Regions from separate parts of the Anaerocolumna sp. AGMB13020 genome, predicted to be linked through region 1. Evidence: a T-box and tRNA genes for the amino acid it is inferred to sense, from the RefSeq annotation. Region 1 holds a T-box; the other holds one or more tRNA genes.
The links. The T-box of region 1 lies ahead of pheS (phenylalanine--tRNA ligase subunit alpha). A T-box ahead of a tRNA ligase gene usually reads a tRNA of that ligase, here a tRNA-Phe.

Region 1 (8,186 bases):
TAGTAGTTGTTTTACCGGCACCATTCTTTCCTATAAAACCAAATACAGAATGCTCCGGAACTTCAAAAGTCAGAGCATTTATTACTCTGGTATCACCAAATTGCTTGTAAACGTTGTTCAGCTTAAGCACTGCCATTAATCCTCACCCTTTCCTATGGTGAAATAAAGAATCGGTCCGATGGTATTTACTACAACGGTTATTATTATCCATACCACACGGTTTCCGATTCGATAATTCTTATGACGGAGAATATGAACCAGTGCAGCTATCATTAATCCAAATTGTACGATTAGAATCGGTATGATAAAAGGAAGAAATTCTTTTATTTGTTCCAGTCCATTCATATTATTTACCTATTTACCTATCGCAGGAAGGCCTGCGATACTGCCACTTACAATAGAACACTATCCTTACAGGTCTTCTATTGTCCGAAATAAAAGAGTGAAAGCTCTCTTTGTGGCTGCCTTTCATTTATTTTTCACTCTTCCTGATATAAGGCCGTTCTTTCGGCCAAATTCTGAAACCGCTCTAACGTAAGAGCATCCCAGTATATATTGGGAGTTTTGTATTAAGCTGCTTCTTCCTCAAAAGCAGCAGCAATACATCGTTACAGCAGCACTTTATATCATTTCTGTTTCCACACTTCCTTCAGACTTCTTACGATCATTTGAAAACGAGGTTCCCCTTCCAAGGGTTTAAAAGCCGGATTCTCAGAAAGAATATTCTTAATATCCCTCCATATCACCTCTGAACTTCTGGGTGCTACCGTTTCTATATCAATGGTTTTTAGATAGCTTTCAAGCCTATCAAATATTTGGTTACCATGTATCTCAAATTCTTTAACTGCATTTCTTTTCGCCAAATCAGCATATTTCTCTAGTACTTCCAGGGCTTTTTCCTTCCTGTCCTGTAAGACATAGATAGCTGCTGCAGTCAGATAGATGGAATACAAACCTCCCGGAGACATCTGTTCCACTTCAAAAATATCTGCAAGCTTAATAAATATCTCATAATATTTATCCATTCGCTCGGGGTCATCGGCGTAGAGCTGAAAGAAATCAGTCGAACAGCCAAGTAGAATATTCAGACAGTTAACAGCACTGCCTTGCAGGTATTCCATGGCTTTATCCCTATCCCCTTTTAACTGGTACGCCTTTACAAGGAGGGATTCTGTTTGAATAATAGATTCATTTAAGCTCTCTAACACCTCAATTGCCTCTGCTGGCTTCTGCTGACAGATATAGCAATAAGCTTTCATCTGCATGGCCTGTTTGGCCAAACTTACTTCTTCACAGGAACGTTCTACCACCAGAAAAATATCCACTGCCCGATCAAGGATTTCCTGGGTCTTCTCCGGGGTACCGGCGAGTGCACAGTGATTCAGATACAGAAGTCCAATGCGGTATTGAAGATACCAGCAGGAAAAATACTTCTTAAGATATCCTTCACATTCTTCATAAACTTCCTCAAATGACTTCTTTGAAAAATCTTCTGCCAACCGGCGGTAAAGCTTTCGCACCTCCTCCTTGCTCATCATTGGTTCATAACCTATCAGCTCATCAACAGAACTATTAAAATAAGAGGCAAGTACTGGAAGAAATAAGATATCCGGATAACTCTGCCCTGATTCCCACTTTGATACGGCAGGTTTAGATATCCCTAAATAATTCGCTAACTCCTCCTGTGTGATACCTTTGGCTTTTCGTTTTTCTGAAATAATTCTTCCGATATTTATGATATCCATAACGCTCCTTTCTGGATAAGATCATCCCAATGGCTGTATATTCTTTGTTCTTATCCTTTTTGCATAGTTACATTTTATTATTCTATTATTAACTTTACAACGGATTTATAGTTAACTTCCGTTAATTATATTAACCTATGGTTAACCTTTAGCCTGACGATACAAGTGCGATAATTAAAAAAGCTGCAAAACATCCTGCACCCGCTGATCTCTCCAAAAATCCACTATCCTACTCATACTGTTTCAATAAATTAGTTCATACAGTGATAGATTAGACTCTGTGAAGGAACAACAAGTGCAGAATACTCTACAGCTTCTCTATATTATATTTCTACTTATATTTATCCTGTTATTTTATTACCTTTTATTTTACTACCTTTTATTTTACTACCTTTTATTTTACTACCTTTTATTTTACTCCCTCTTAATTTTATATTATTTTGCTCGTTACCCCATTAATTGAACAATAGAAATACATCTGGCGTCTCCTTATTAAATGTCGTACTTTATTTTAATTCTGGATACTCCAAAGGGTTCTCATCCCCTTAATTGAATCCCCTTTTCTCCTAATAGAACTAACAGTCTGTCGGTTATTTCGCTTATTTCTTTGCTTTCTAAAGTTCTTTCGTCAGAGCCGAATTCAAATCTGATTGTAACACTCTTTTTACCCATTAGAAGCGTATCATCTTCAAACATATCAATCAGGCTGTAAGACTTCAGATAATCACAATTAAATTCAGAAATGATAGTCTTTAGTTCTTCATACCGGATTCCTTTATCTGTAAGCAAGCTTAAGTCTATGGTAATACCCGGATATCTGGATATTTCTCTATATATAATCGTTTCTTTCTCTATTGCAGTAAGCTCCACCATATCCAGCTCTGCAATTGCAATGTTAAGTTTTTTATCCATTCTATCCTTTACCTTAGGATGAAGACAGGAAAAATATCCGATATTCTTTTCGTTCATCATAATGCTTGCAGCATTTACAGGATGTATATAATTGATTCCCTCTATTTCCTGATCTGTGTTATACGCAAGATAAACCGGTACACTATTTTTTATTGCATCCGTAAGGTTTTCGATTACTTCCTTTAGCTTAAGAAAGGTCTGCTTTTCTGTCATGCTTCTGCTTGCTATTGCGATTCCCAACTTCTTTTTTTCTCTGCATAAGCTGTTTTCATCAAAACCTTCTGCTACCCGGCCTATTTCAAATACCGCTATCTCAGGTATCTGATCCATGTTTTTATATATATTACCAAGGAGAGACGGAATCAAAGTGGCCTTTACCGTATCATTTTCAGCAGTGACAGAGTTGATAATCCTTACATTTGGTTTGGTCTGAATTCCCAGCTCCTTGTTCGCTTTGGTATCATACCAGATGTAGTTATGAACCTCGTTCATTCCGAATCTGTCTGCTAAAAGCAGTTTAATCCTGTATTCCTCTTCTCTCTCCACACTGTGACGTATAGGCGAAATCAATGACTTATTGGATTTCCCCTTGATATTGTCATAACCATAAATTCTTGTAATCTCTTCAATCAGATCAGCCTTTATGGTAACATCCTTCGTAGCACGATACGAGGGTACTGCTGCAGTAAAGCACTTATCCTTGTACTTAACGGCAAATCCGAGTGCTGAAAGCGTATCAATGATTTCTTCCACCGAAATATCAATACCGGTGTATTTATCCACATAAGCTTTATCGAAATTGATGGTTCTGTCCTGATATCGCTTTACATAGTGATCTGTTAAGGAAGAAGTCACCTTTATACCGGGATTAGCTTCCCTTAATAACATCAAGAACCTTTTTATCGATGTTACGGTCATCTCCGGATCCAGTGTTTTTTCGTATCTGGTACTGGCTTCTGTTCGCAGGCCAAGCCTTGCAGCAGCCTTCCTGATAAAAGTACCGTCAAAATTAGCGGCTTCCAATAACAGTTCTGTGGTATGGTCTCCTATTCCGGAGCTTTTTCCACCCATAATCCCTGCAATTGCAGCTGGTTCACCTTGAGCAGTACAGATCATCAGTGTATCTGTATCTACAGTTCTCCTGACACCATCTAAAGTCTCAAAATCTACAGGCACCGGGAAGGTTTTAACCTGTATTCCTTGTATAATGTGATTATCAAACCCATGCATCGGCTGCCCCATCTCAAGCATCAGATAATTCGTCAGATCCGTCAGCAGGTTAAGGGAGCGCACACCACAATAGGTAAGCCTGATTTTCATCTGGGGAGGCGTATGGTTCTTCGTGATATTCTCAATTCTAATAGCAGAATAACGAAAAGTCTGCTCTTTATCTTCAATGGTCACAGGTACCGGAGGCAGTTCTTTAAAGGCTTCTGTATCCATTACCTTGAGAGGTTTTAAAGGACGTTTTGTTAATACTGATATTTCTCTGGCAATACCGTAATGCCCCCATAAGTCCGGACGGTTGGTCAAGGACTTGTTATCCACTTCAAAAACAACATCTCGAAGAGGCAGGAATTCCAGAATATCTGTACCTGGTTCATGTGCCTTATCAAGTATCATAAGCCCCGAATTATCCTCACTGATACCAAGCTCTTTCTCTGAACAGCACATTCCATAGCTGCTTTCTCCCGCAATTACAGTCTCATTTATTACTCTGTCACCTACCCGGCCACCTTTCCTGGCAAATGGTACATAAATCCCAACCGCTGCATTAACCGCTCCGCAGACACAATCTATTATTTCAGTTCCTATATTCACCTTCAGTAACTGAAGTTTCTCTGCACCTGGATGTGCCTTTACTGACATAATTTCTCCAACTACCACTGATCTAATTTCTGTCCCCATTTCATAAACATGCTCCACCTCTGCTGTAGCAAGAGTGAATTTATTGATGAGTTCTTTTAGATTAATACCGGTTAAGTCTGTATAATCAGAAATCCAATTCATTGAAATCAACATATTCTCTGCCTCCTACCTGTCTTTGAACTGTCTTAATATTCTGAGATTTCCGCTGTTAAACACTCGGATATCTTTTATCTCATACTTCATCATTGCAAGTCTCGTCAGTCCAAGTCCGAAAGCAAATCCGGTGTAATGCTCTGCATCTATTCCTCCCATATTTAACACATTAGGGTGAATCATTCCGCAAGGCAGCAGTTCCAGCCAGCCTGCCTGTTTACAGGTTGGACAGCCTTCTCCGCCACATATCTGACAATTGATATCAAGTTCAAAACCCGGCTCCACAAAGGGGAAAAAGCCGGGTCTGAGCCTTACTTTTACCTCCCTTTTAAATACCTCCGATAACAGCACCTTCATAAAGTAGATAATATTCGCGATGGAAATATCCTCACCAATCATCATCCCCTCCATCTGGAAAAAGGTATTCTCATGGCATGCATCAATATTTTCATTGCGAAAACACCTCCCCGGGAATAATACCTTTAAGGTCTCATCCTTACCCGGAGCACCATATTTTCTCATAATATAATTCTGAGCGGCAGTAGTATGCGTCTTAAGCAGTTGCCCGTTCTCGAGATAGTAGGTATCCTGCATATCTCTGGCCGGATGATTCTTTGGGATATTAGCGGCTTCAAAGTTATTGAATTCCGTCTGTATTTCCAACCCATCTTCTATGATAAATCCCATGGTCTTAAAAATGTCTTCAATCTGTTTTTGGACAATCGTTATTGGATGAAGGGTTCCCTGCGTAAGCAATGACGGTATGGTAAAGTCATATTTTTCAGTTTTACTCAGTGTTTCTTCAAATTCCCTTTCCTCCAATATCTTACCGGTCTCGTCAATGATACGAGTAATTTCATTCTTAAGAAGATTTATCTCCTTTCCGGTTAAACGCCGTTCATCCGGGTTTAGCTCTTTCAGCTTATTCAGGATATCTGTTACCTTGCCTTTTTTGCCCAAATAAGATATCCTGATTCTTTCAAGCTCCTCTTTTTTCTCAACTGCTTTCATTTCTTCCTGAAATTGAATTTTCAACATTTGAATCTTCTCCTTCATAAGAGTACCTCCTTCTTATCGTTATACGATTCAGGGGCTGATTTAAAGGAAAAAAAACACAAAAAATCCGTCCCTGTAAAAATAACAGGGACGGATTATAATCCGCGGTACCACCCAGTTTCCCATTGTCTGAATCAATACCTTTCTGGATTACACAGTATACCCCAAAGTTGGGGCAGCAAGAGCATAATTGCTCTAAGCCATATAAACTGCTTCTTCCGGTATCAATGACATTATGGGCACTCATTCCAGCGTAACGTGCATCTACGTCATATCCTACTCTGCATTGCATTTAAGACATGAAGCTCCAGCGTGAAAATTCAATGCTTCCCTAAACTTAAGGAAGCTTTCAGCCGGTGACTCCCTCTCTCTGACAGTGTTTAAGCATCTACTATGCGCCTTCAAAGCCTTTTTTATGAATGAGTCTAAAATAACATATCTGTATATATATGTCAACAGCTAACTTTTTATATTTTATTCGCTCTGTTCTTTTGCCATTTGATCATACACCGGCTTAAGAGCAGGATATATATCCTTAAAGACAGAGTATTTCTTATCATAAAGAATTACAGTCTCAGCTTCGGGTTCCGTGGTTTCCGTTACCTGAATCAGCTTGCCGGAAGCTTCTACTACAGAGGGATACTCCCCACAGCCTACTGCTGCTAAGATAGCAGCACCAAAAGCAGGACCTTCCTCCGAATTGATCTTATCAACCTTGACATTCAGTACATTAGCAAGAATCTTACACCAGAGAGGGCTCTTGGCACCTCCTCCGTTAATGCGGATACGCTCTATGTTAAGACCGGTGTTCTTAATTATTTCAAAGGAATCCCTCAGAGCAAAAGCTACACCTTCCAGAACGGCCTGTGTCATATCAGCTCTTGTGGTATCCATGGTCATGCCGATAAAGGTACCTCTGGCATCCGGATTGTTATGAGGGGTTCTCTCACCCATTAGATAAGGCAGGAAATATACCGTATTCTTTCCAAGCTTATTTATTTCCTGTTGTTCCCTTGCATATTCCTTCGTCTTTAATATCTCATCCATCCACCACTTGTTAGAAGCCGCAGCAGAAAGCATAACTCCCATAAAATGATATCTGCCGTCTGCATGAGCAAAAACATGAAGGGCATTGTCTTCAATTTCTGAGTAATCCTTGCTGGCAACAAACACTACACCTGAGGTTCCAAGGGATACACTGCACATTCCGGAGCCTACGGTTCCGGTACCAACAGCTGCTACTGCCTGGTCACCGCCTCCGGCAATTATCCTGCAATCTACGGGAAGTCCCAATTCCCCAGCAATATCTGCTCTGATATTTCCTGTTACCTCATAACTTTCATATACCTTTGCCATCTGTTCTTCCTTCAGGCCGATAATATCAAGCATTTCCTTGGACCAGCACTTTTCCTTAACATCCAGAAGCAGCATTCCGGAAGCATCGGAAACATCGGTGGAATGCACACCGGATAAACGGTAAGCTATGTAATCCTTGGGCAGCATGACCTTTTTAATCTTCATGAAATTATCCGGTTCATGTTTCTTAACCCATAAGAGTTTGGGTGCGGTAAAACCTGTCAGTGCCATGTTGCCGGTATAGGCAGATATCTTCTCTCTTCCAATATCATAATTCAGATAATCACATTCCGCCTGGGTACGTCCGTCATTCCAAAGAATAGCCGGGCGTATTACCTTATCCTCTTCGTCAAGAATTACCATTCCATGCATCTGTCCGCTGAAGCTGATTCCTTTAACTGTACTCTTATCAGCACCTTCTGTTAATGCTTTCAAGCCTTCCATCAGCCCTTCAAACCAGTCCTCCGGATTCTGTTCCGACCAGCCGGGCTTTGGAAAGCTGATAGGGTATTCCCTGGTTACAATATTCTTGATATCGCCTTTTTCATCCATCAATAACAGCTTTACTGAGGATGTTCCTAAATCAACTCCGATATAGAGCATACCTACCTCTTTCCTGTACAAGTTCCCCTCACTACGCCAATAGGTAATGAGGGGAACTGATTACTGATATTTTAATTTTATCTTTTCGCTTTACTTCGTACCTTAGTTTTATTTATTTCTAATTATTCTATCTCTTATTTCATGTCTCTTTTTTTCATGTCTTATTTTATTTCAACCGATTCTATTCCTGTACGGCCGTGAAATCCGTATAAAATGCGGATACTGGCTATATATTAAGAACCTGCTTGCATCGTTGGTAGATAGGTTCAATTATTTGGTTTCTAATATATACTGATTTAATACAGACTCAAGCATTTCCTGTCTGCCGGATACATTAGGACGAATGCCATTGGCAAGCGCATACGCCTCCAGAGATTTAAAATCAGCTTTTCCATCAATGATGTCTTTACCAAGACCTTCTGAATAGCTGGCATAACGCTTATCCTTAAAGTCTTCGAATACCTTATCCTCCAATAACTTGGCTGCTACCTT
Region 2 (8,186 bases), 890 kb from region 1:
TGACCCCGTAACTTCGGGAGAAGGGGTGCCTGTAGAAATACAGGCCGCAGAGAATTGGCCCAAGCAACTGTTTAGCAAAAACACAGGTCTATGCAAAACCGTAAGGTGAAGTATATGGGCTGACGCCTGCCCGGTGCTGGAAGGTTAAGGGGAGATGTTAGGGGTAACCCGAAGCGTTGAACTTAAGCCCCAGTAAACGGCGGCCGTAACTATAACGGTCCTAAGGTAGCGAAATTCCTTGTCGGGTAAGTTCCGACCCGCACGAAAGGCGTAATGATTTGGGCACTGTCTCGACAATGCACCCGGTGAAATTGAAATACCAGTGAAGATGCTGGTTACCTGCGCCAGGACGGAAAGACCCCATGGAGCTTTACTCTAGCTTGATACTGGGATTCGGTATTGCATGCACAGGATAGGTGGGAGGCTATGAAGCGGTGACTCCGGTTGCCGCAGAGCCGTTGTTGGGATACCACCCTTGCAGTACTGGGTTTCTAACATGTGCCCGTGATCCGGGCAGTGGACAATGTCAGGTGGGGAGTTTGACTGGGGCGGTCGCCTCCGAAAGGGTATCGGAGGCGCTCAAAGGTCCTCTCAGGATGGACGGAAACCATCCGCAGAGTGCAAAGGCATAAGAGGGCTTGACTGCGACACCGACGGGTGGAGCAGGTACGAAAGTAGGACTTAGTGATCCGGTGGTATAAAGTGGGATTGCCATCGCTCAACGGATAAAAGCTACCCTGGGGATAACAGGCTTATCACTCCCAAGAGTTCACATCGACGGAGTGGTTTGGCACCTCGATGTCGGCTCATCGCATCCTGGGGCTGTATTAGGTCCCAAGGGTTGGGCTGTTCGCCCATTAAAGCGGTACGCGAGCTGGGTTCAGAACGTCGTGAGACAGTTCGGTCCCTATCCGGCGCGGGCGTAGGATATTTGAAAGGAGCTGACCTTAGTACGAGAGGACCGGGTTGGACTGACCTCTGGTGTATCGGTTGCACTGCCAAGTGCATGGCCGAGTAGCCAAGTCGGGACGGGATAAACGCTGAAGGCATCTAAGCGTGAAGCCCCCCTTAAGATAAGATATCCCATGCGAATGCAGTAAGACCCCTGAAAGACGATCAGGTGGATAGGTTAGAGGTGGAAGTGTGGTAACACATGCAGCTGACTAATACTAATAGGTCGAGGGCTTGACCTAAAAATGGTTTTTATCGGATGAATTAATGTGTAAGTGAATGTCAAGTATTGGCCCGGTGGCTCAGTTGGTTAGAGCGCCGCCCTGTCACGGCGGAGGTCGAGGGTTCGAGTCCCTTCCGGGTCGTTGGTAATAAATATGGGATCTTAGCTCAGCTGGGAGAGCATCTGCCTTACAAGCAGAGGGTCATAGGTTCGAGCCCTATAGGTCCCATTTACCTAAAAATGCCGACGTGGCTCAATTGGCAGAGCAGCTGACTTGTAATCAGCAGGTTATCGGTTCGAGTCCGATCGTCGGCTTGAGTGTGAAAACACTTATAAAAAAAATATGGATGGATTCCCGAGTGGCCAAAGGGGGCAGACTGTAAATCTGTTAGCGACGCTTTCGAAGGTTCGAATCCTTCTCCATCCATTTGTTTTAAAATAATAAAAAATAATATCGCGGGGTGGAGCAGTCTGGAAGCTCGTCGGGCTCATAACCCGAAGGTCATAGGTTCAAATCCTGTCCCCGCAATCCGAAAACATGCAGTTTTCGAAAGAAATTGAGTCAATGATGTTGGCCTTGCCCAGATAGCTCAGTCGGTAGAGCAGAGGACTGAAAATCCTCGTGTCGCTGGTTCGATTCCGGCTCTGGGCATTTTTTATTGGATTTTTTAGATTCAGTAAATTTGGGATATTAGCTCAGTTGGTAGAGCACTTGACTTTTAATCAAGGTGTCCCGGGTTCGAATCCCGGATGTCTCATAATCGGTTTATATACAAGTTAAGAACGTTATTTGTTAAATAAATAATAAGCTTATCCACAAATTATAAACGAATAGTTGATAAAATCCACTGTAATTTATGTTACAGTGGATTTTTTGTTATATCGAAGTTTTTTTTGTAATGAATAATTAAAGTAATGATTGTATTTACTAAACTATTGTTTCAATCAGATACTTGTGTTTGATTGTTTTCATCATCTTTAACATTTTTAAAATTTGGCTCTGTACAATCTACTCCTTATATCGTGATGATAACTAATAATCAAGTAAGTATAGCGTTTTATTGAATTTTACTTTTGATGACCTGTTCAGATACTTATAATGCAACAGTATAGAGAAAATAGCTTATAAGCCAAATAGTAATGTTAATTTATATTTATTTAGTGTATAATTATTATAGTGTGGTATTTTAAAGAGTAGAAGTTTTTAATTTGAAGTACACTCAAATAGATGGGATTTAATTTGTGTAATTCATGCAAACGAAAAGTACTTAGTGATTTAAATATCTAGCAGGAGGTATAGAATGAAGATCTTCGAAGAATTCAAAATAAAAGACCTGTTGTTAAAGAATAAAGTAGTTATGCCGCCTATGTGTATGTATTCATCCGATGAAACAGGATATGCCAATGAATTTCATTTTACTCACTATGTCACCAGAGCAGTAGGAGGTGTAGGTTTAATAATAATGGAGGCTACTGCAGTTTCACCTAATGGACGGATTACAGAGAAAGATCTTGGTTTATGGGAAGATGGACAAATCGCTGGTCTAAAGCAGATTGTTAAGGTATGCCATGAGCAGGGGAGTAAAATGGCAATTCAGTTAGGACATGCCGGACGTAAGTGTACAGCCCCTAATGAAAGAATCGTAGCTCCTAGTGCCATAGCTTTTGATGATAAGAGCCAGATTCCTCATGAATTAACATTATCTGAAATCAAAGCGGTTGTCAGAGACTTCAGAATGGCTGCTATAAGAGCTGATAAAGCAGGATTCGATGCTATAGAAATACATGGAGCACATGGTTATCTCATAAGTGAGTTTTTATCCCCTATATCGAATAAGCGTAAGGACGAATATAACGGTAATGCTGCTAATAATGGACGTTTTCTTAAGGAAATACTGGAAGCAGTAAAAGAGGTCTGGCCTAAAGAAAAACCCATTATCGTAAGAGTTTCAGCTGATGATTACCTTCAAGGAGGAATGACACCAGAATTTATGAGTGATATCCTGAAAGATTTTAAATCATTGTTTGATATCTTACATGTTAGTTCAGGTGGTGTTGCACATGCTGAGATAGACTCCTATCCAGGTTATCAGGTAGAGGCCGCCAGATATCTAAGGGAAAGTTGTATGGTTCCTGTAATTGCTGTCGGGTTAATTAATACTCCAGATATTGCAGAAGAGATTATAGCAAATAAAAGAGCAGATTTGATCGCTATTGGAAGAGAGTTGTTAAGAAATCCTTATTGGGTTTTAAATACTGCAAGAGAAAAGAGAATACCTTATGAATATCCCAAACAGTATTTAAGGAGTTTTAACATATTCTAAATTCCTTTATTTTATATAGTAATATAGAATTCTATTTATAAATTATTTAATAGATATACATCGCTTTATGAAGCTCAATGAAATATTTATATGAAAAAGACAATAAAATATAAAATAATTTAGATATTTCTCAAAGAAAATTTGTGTTTTTTAAATCCAGATAAAGTTTTGTCATTAAACTATTGCATTACTGCTTATATTATAGTATATTTATCTATGTGATTGGATTTAGAACGGTTTAAGTTAATTTGTTTACAAGTATCTAAAATAATTTAGTAAATCAGTACATACCTATAATGGTAAACTGAACGGAGGATTGTCTTATGAAATTTTTTATTGACACAGCGAATGTTGAGGACATTAAGAAAGCAAATGAAATGGGTGTAATTTGTGGAGTAACTACCAATCCATCACTCATTGCAAAAGAAGGAAGAGATTTCGTAGAGGTTATTAAAGAAATTACTGCAATCGTAGACGGACCAATTAGCGGAGAAGTAAAGGCTACTACTGTAGATGCAGAAGGAATGATAGCAGAAGGCAGAGAGATTGCAAAGATTCATCCTAACATGGTTGTTAAGATACCAATGACTGTGGAAGGTCTTAAAGCTACAAAGGTTCTTTCTTCCGAAGGAATCAAAACAAACGTAACTCTTATTTTTACTGCAAACCAGGCATTACTGGCAGCCAGAGCGGGTGCAACATATGTATCACCTTTTCTGGGACGTTTGGATGATATTTCATCACCTGGTATTGATTTGATAAGAATTATCGCAGATATATTTGAAATCTATAATCTTCAGTCAGAAATTATTGCTGCCAGCGTCAGAAACCCTATTCATGTTACTGATTGCGCACTGGCTGGTGCACACATAGCTACAGTACCTTACAGTGTTATTGAGCAGTGTACAAAGCATCCCTTAACAGATCAGGGAATTGAAAAGTTTCAGAAGGATTATAGAGCAGTTTTTGGTGAATAAAAAAGATCAAGAGGTAATTCAATAGGGACTAAATAATAGTCTTTTGAATATAATAAAATTTCCAAAAAGATAAATAGGTTTTGGAGATTAACAAGGATTTAGGAGGACAAAAATGAGTAATATTGATACATTGTCAGTTAATTCACTGCGCGTATTAGCAGCGGATGCAGTACAGAAAGCAAATTCAGGACATCCTGGTCTGCCACTTGGCGCAGCAGCTATGGCATATGAGGTATGGGCGAATCACATGAATCACAATCCCAAGAACCCTAAGTGGACAAACAGGGACCGTTTTGTCCTGTCAGGTGGACATGGTTCTGCACTTCTTTACTCTCTGCTCCATTTATTCGGATATGGCGGTTTATCTGTTGAAGATCTGGCATCCTTCAGACAGTTGGATTCCCTTACACCGGGCCATCCTGAATATGGTCATACTGTTGGTATAGAGGCTACTACAGGACCTCTTGGCGCTGGTATGGCAATGGCAGTTGGTATGGCAATGGCTGAAGCTCATCTGTCAGCTAAATTTAATAAAGAAAACTATCCGATAGTTGACCACTATACTTATGTTTTAGGCGGCGACGGCTGTATGATGGAAGGTATCTCCTATGAGTCCATGTCCTTAGCAGGAACATTAGGTCTGAGCAAGTTAATTGTTCTTTATGATTCTAATAAGATATCGATAGAGGGTGACACGGATATAGCATTTAGAGAAGATGTGTCTAAGAGATTTGAAGCATTTGGTTTCCAGACACTGGTTGTAGAAGATGGTAATAATCTTGAAGAGATAGGTGCGGCTATTACAGCAGCTAAGGCGGATACTACCAGACCCACCTTAATCACAGTTAAGACCAAGATTGGTTATGGTTCTCCCAGAGAAGGAATGGCTAGTGCTCATGGTGAACCTCTTGGAGCAGATAATGTCAAGGCATTAAAAGAAAAATTAGGATTCCCTGCAGATAAGGATTTCCACGTTCCTGCAGAAGTATATAAGCACATAGAGGAAGTTAATAAAAAGAGTGAAAAAGCAGAGGCTGACTGGAACGAACTTTTTAGCAGTTATGCGAAAGCTTACCCTGAATTAAAAGAACTCTGGGATAAGTACCACAATGAGGCTATTGCTGAGGAGCTTTTAGAGAATGAGGAGTTCTGGTCATATCCTGATAAGCCGGATGCTACCAGAAACTTATCTGGTATGGTTATTAACCGCTTGAAAGATATTATACCTGGTTTTATTGGAGGTTCTGCAGATTTAGCTCCTTCTACTAAGACATATATGAAGGATGCAGGAGATTTCTCCAGTGAGGATTATTCCGGACGGAACCTGCATTTTGGAGTTAGAGAGCTTGCAATGGCAGCTATCGGTAACGGTCTTGCACTTCATGGCGGTTTAAAGGCTTATGTATCAACATTCTTTGTATTCAGCGATTATGTAAAACCTATGGCTAGGCTTTCTTCTTTAATGGGACTTCCATTAACTTTCGTACTTACACATGACAGTATTGGTGTTGGAGAAGACGGACCTACACATGAACCTATCGAACAGCTTGCAATGCTTCGTGCTATGCCTAACTTTACTGTTTTCAGACCGGCAGATGCTACAGAGACAATAGCTGGATGGTATTATGCAGTTACCTCAAAGAAAACCCCTACTGCCCTTGTGCTGACACGTCAGAACCTGCCGCAGTATAAAGGTTCCAGTAAAGATGCCTTAAAGGGTGCTTATATCATTGCTCCTTCTGAGAAGGAAGTACCGGATGCTATTATTATGGCAAGTGGTTCCGAAGTTGAGATCAGTATCAATGCGAAGGAAGAGCTGAAAAAAGAAGGAATTGACGTAAGAGTTGTAAGTGTTCCTTCAATTGACCTTTTTGAAGAGCAGAGCAAGGAATATAAGGATAGTATACTGCCTAAGAATGTCAGAGCAAGAGTTGCCGTTGAAGCAGCAATTGATTTTGGCTGGGGTAAATATGTAGGTCTTGACGGTACTACTGTTACAATGAAAGGCTTTGGTGCTTCTGCACCAGCAGGCTTGTTATTTAAGAAGTTTGGTTTTACAACCGAAAATGTAGTTGCAGCTGTTAAATCAGTCTTGTAATGATAGAAAGAAAGCATGAATATACAGATAATAATTAAGTAATACTGAAGTGGAAATAGGTCGATCTACTGGGCCATTGTCTGGAAAGAAAATGTTCTTTGGTTTCAAGCAAGCATATTCAGTTGCTGCCAATTATTAGAATAGTATGTGAGTGAGAGATTGTATATTTGAAATAATAGTTTAGTATCAATAGCAGGGCATCCATGATAATGTATAAATTATGGATGTCCTTCTTTATGTCTGGAAAGTCTAATCATTAGTTCCTTATAAGTAGTTATATTCCTATTTCTTCTGTTGTATATTAATACTTGTAAGTATTCAATTCTAATAGAATTTTAATATTAAGTTATTGCAAATAGCTATTTTTGCAGATAGAATGAGTTTAGATGGAATAATATACAGGAGGGTAGTATATGCCTAAAATATTGATAGTTGAAGATGAAAGTAAAATAGCCCGCTTTGTTGAGCTTGAATTAAAATATGAAGGTTATGAGGTAGAGATTGCTGCTGATGGCAGGACAGGTCTTGAGAAGGCTCTTCAAAAGGAGGTAAGCCTGGTACTGCTGGATATAATGCTTCCTGGTATCAGCGGTATTGAGGTGTGCAGAAGAATTCGTATGGAATCAGATGTTCCGGTTATAATGCTTACTGCCAAGGATGATGTTACAGATAAGGTAGCAGGGCTTGATATAGGGGCTGATGACTATATGACGAAGCCATTTGCCATTGAGGAACTCCTGGCTAGAATAAGAGTAGCCTTAAATCGCCATACAAAGCAGGTACAGCCCAAACAGGATATACTCAAGATTGGAAAACTAAAGCTTAATTTATCCGGCCACAGTGCTTTTTATGGAGACGATGAGCTGGTACTGACCAAAAAGGAATATGAATTATTAGAGTATCTTATCAGAAATAAGAACATTGCCATTACCAGAGAGCAGTTATTGAATAATGTTTGGGATTATGAATACCTGGGAGATACCAATGTAGTAGATGTATATATCCGCTACCTGAGACAGAAAATTGATGATAAGTATGGTATACGCCTTATCAACACAGTGAGAGGGGTAGGTTACATTATTAAAGATGAAGGTTAATTTTAAAGAATCCTTAAGGCAGTTCCTTATAAGGATTGTACTTCCTTTCCGAAAGAAGCGGGAAGTCTGGCTGGGAAATTTTCGTTTTTCTATCGCTTTTCGAATTTCCCTTCATTATCTGAAGCTGCTAATAATAAACGGTGTCCTGTTTTTATGTTTCTTCTCCCTTCTGTTTTTGTGGGGTGAGAAGCTACAGATGCATGACAGCGCAGAGGTAATATTGGAGGAAGCTGTAGAAGAAGGTTTTCCGGAGGAAAACGCCAGTAATAATGACAGTACTTTTGCTTTGCTTGGCATTCATTATAAAGCAGTGGATAATAATACCGGAGTTATTCTTTTTAACAACCTGGAAAAGGATCTTACCGGAGAGAAAAAGCTCTTTGATTCAATTTATATCAGTGGAGTTTTTGATGAAAGCGACCTGGCCGTTATAGTAGAAGAACATAAGGAGGTAGTGGTTAATGGAGCTTTAGTTGATATCCTATTTCAGTATGACCTTGCCGCCAGTCTTAAAGA

Region 2: it has a tRNA-Phe gene. The T-box ahead of pheS (phenylalanine--tRNA ligase subunit alpha) is inferred to sense a tRNA for this amino acid. The anticodon was not compared.

Annotation. Positions count from the first base shown of each region.
Region 1 is NZ_CP136910.1:2,100,820-2,109,005, forward strand. It holds gene R2R35_RS08305 (ABC transporter ATP-binding protein) at 1-136, opposite strand, end outside; gene R2R35_RS08310 (PLDc N-terminal domain-containing protein) at 136-345, opposite strand; gene R2R35_RS08315 (helix-turn-helix domain-containing protein) at 627-1,745, opposite strand; gene pheT (phenylalanine--tRNA ligase subunit beta) at 2,283-4,679, opposite strand; gene pheS (phenylalanine--tRNA ligase subunit alpha) at 4,692-5,735, opposite strand; T-box leader at 5,819-6,149, opposite strand; gene xylB (xylulokinase) at 6,210-7,694, opposite strand; gene xylA (xylose isomerase) at 7,965-8,186, opposite strand, start outside.
Region 2 is NZ_CP136910.1:2,987,569-2,995,754, reverse strand. It holds rRNA gene R2R35_RS12170 (23S ribosomal RNA) at 1-1,193, shown strand, start outside; tRNA gene R2R35_RS12165 (tRNA-Asp) at 1,243-1,316, shown strand; tRNA gene R2R35_RS12160 (tRNA-Val) at 1,331-1,403, shown strand; tRNA gene R2R35_RS12155 (tRNA-Thr) at 1,417-1,489, shown strand; tRNA gene R2R35_RS12150 (tRNA-Tyr) at 1,520-1,601, shown strand; tRNA gene R2R35_RS12145 (tRNA-Met) at 1,630-1,703, shown strand; tRNA gene R2R35_RS12140 (tRNA-Phe) at 1,754-1,826, shown strand; tRNA gene R2R35_RS12135 (tRNA-Lys) at 1,860-1,932, shown strand; gene namA (NADPH dehydrogenase NamA) at 2,476-3,498, shown strand; gene fsa (fructose-6-phosphate aldolase) at 3,822-4,475, shown strand; gene tkt (transketolase) at 4,588-6,573, shown strand; gene R2R35_RS12115 (response regulator transcription factor) at 6,987-7,670, shown strand; gene R2R35_RS12110 (sensor histidine kinase) at 7,660-8,186, shown strand, end outside.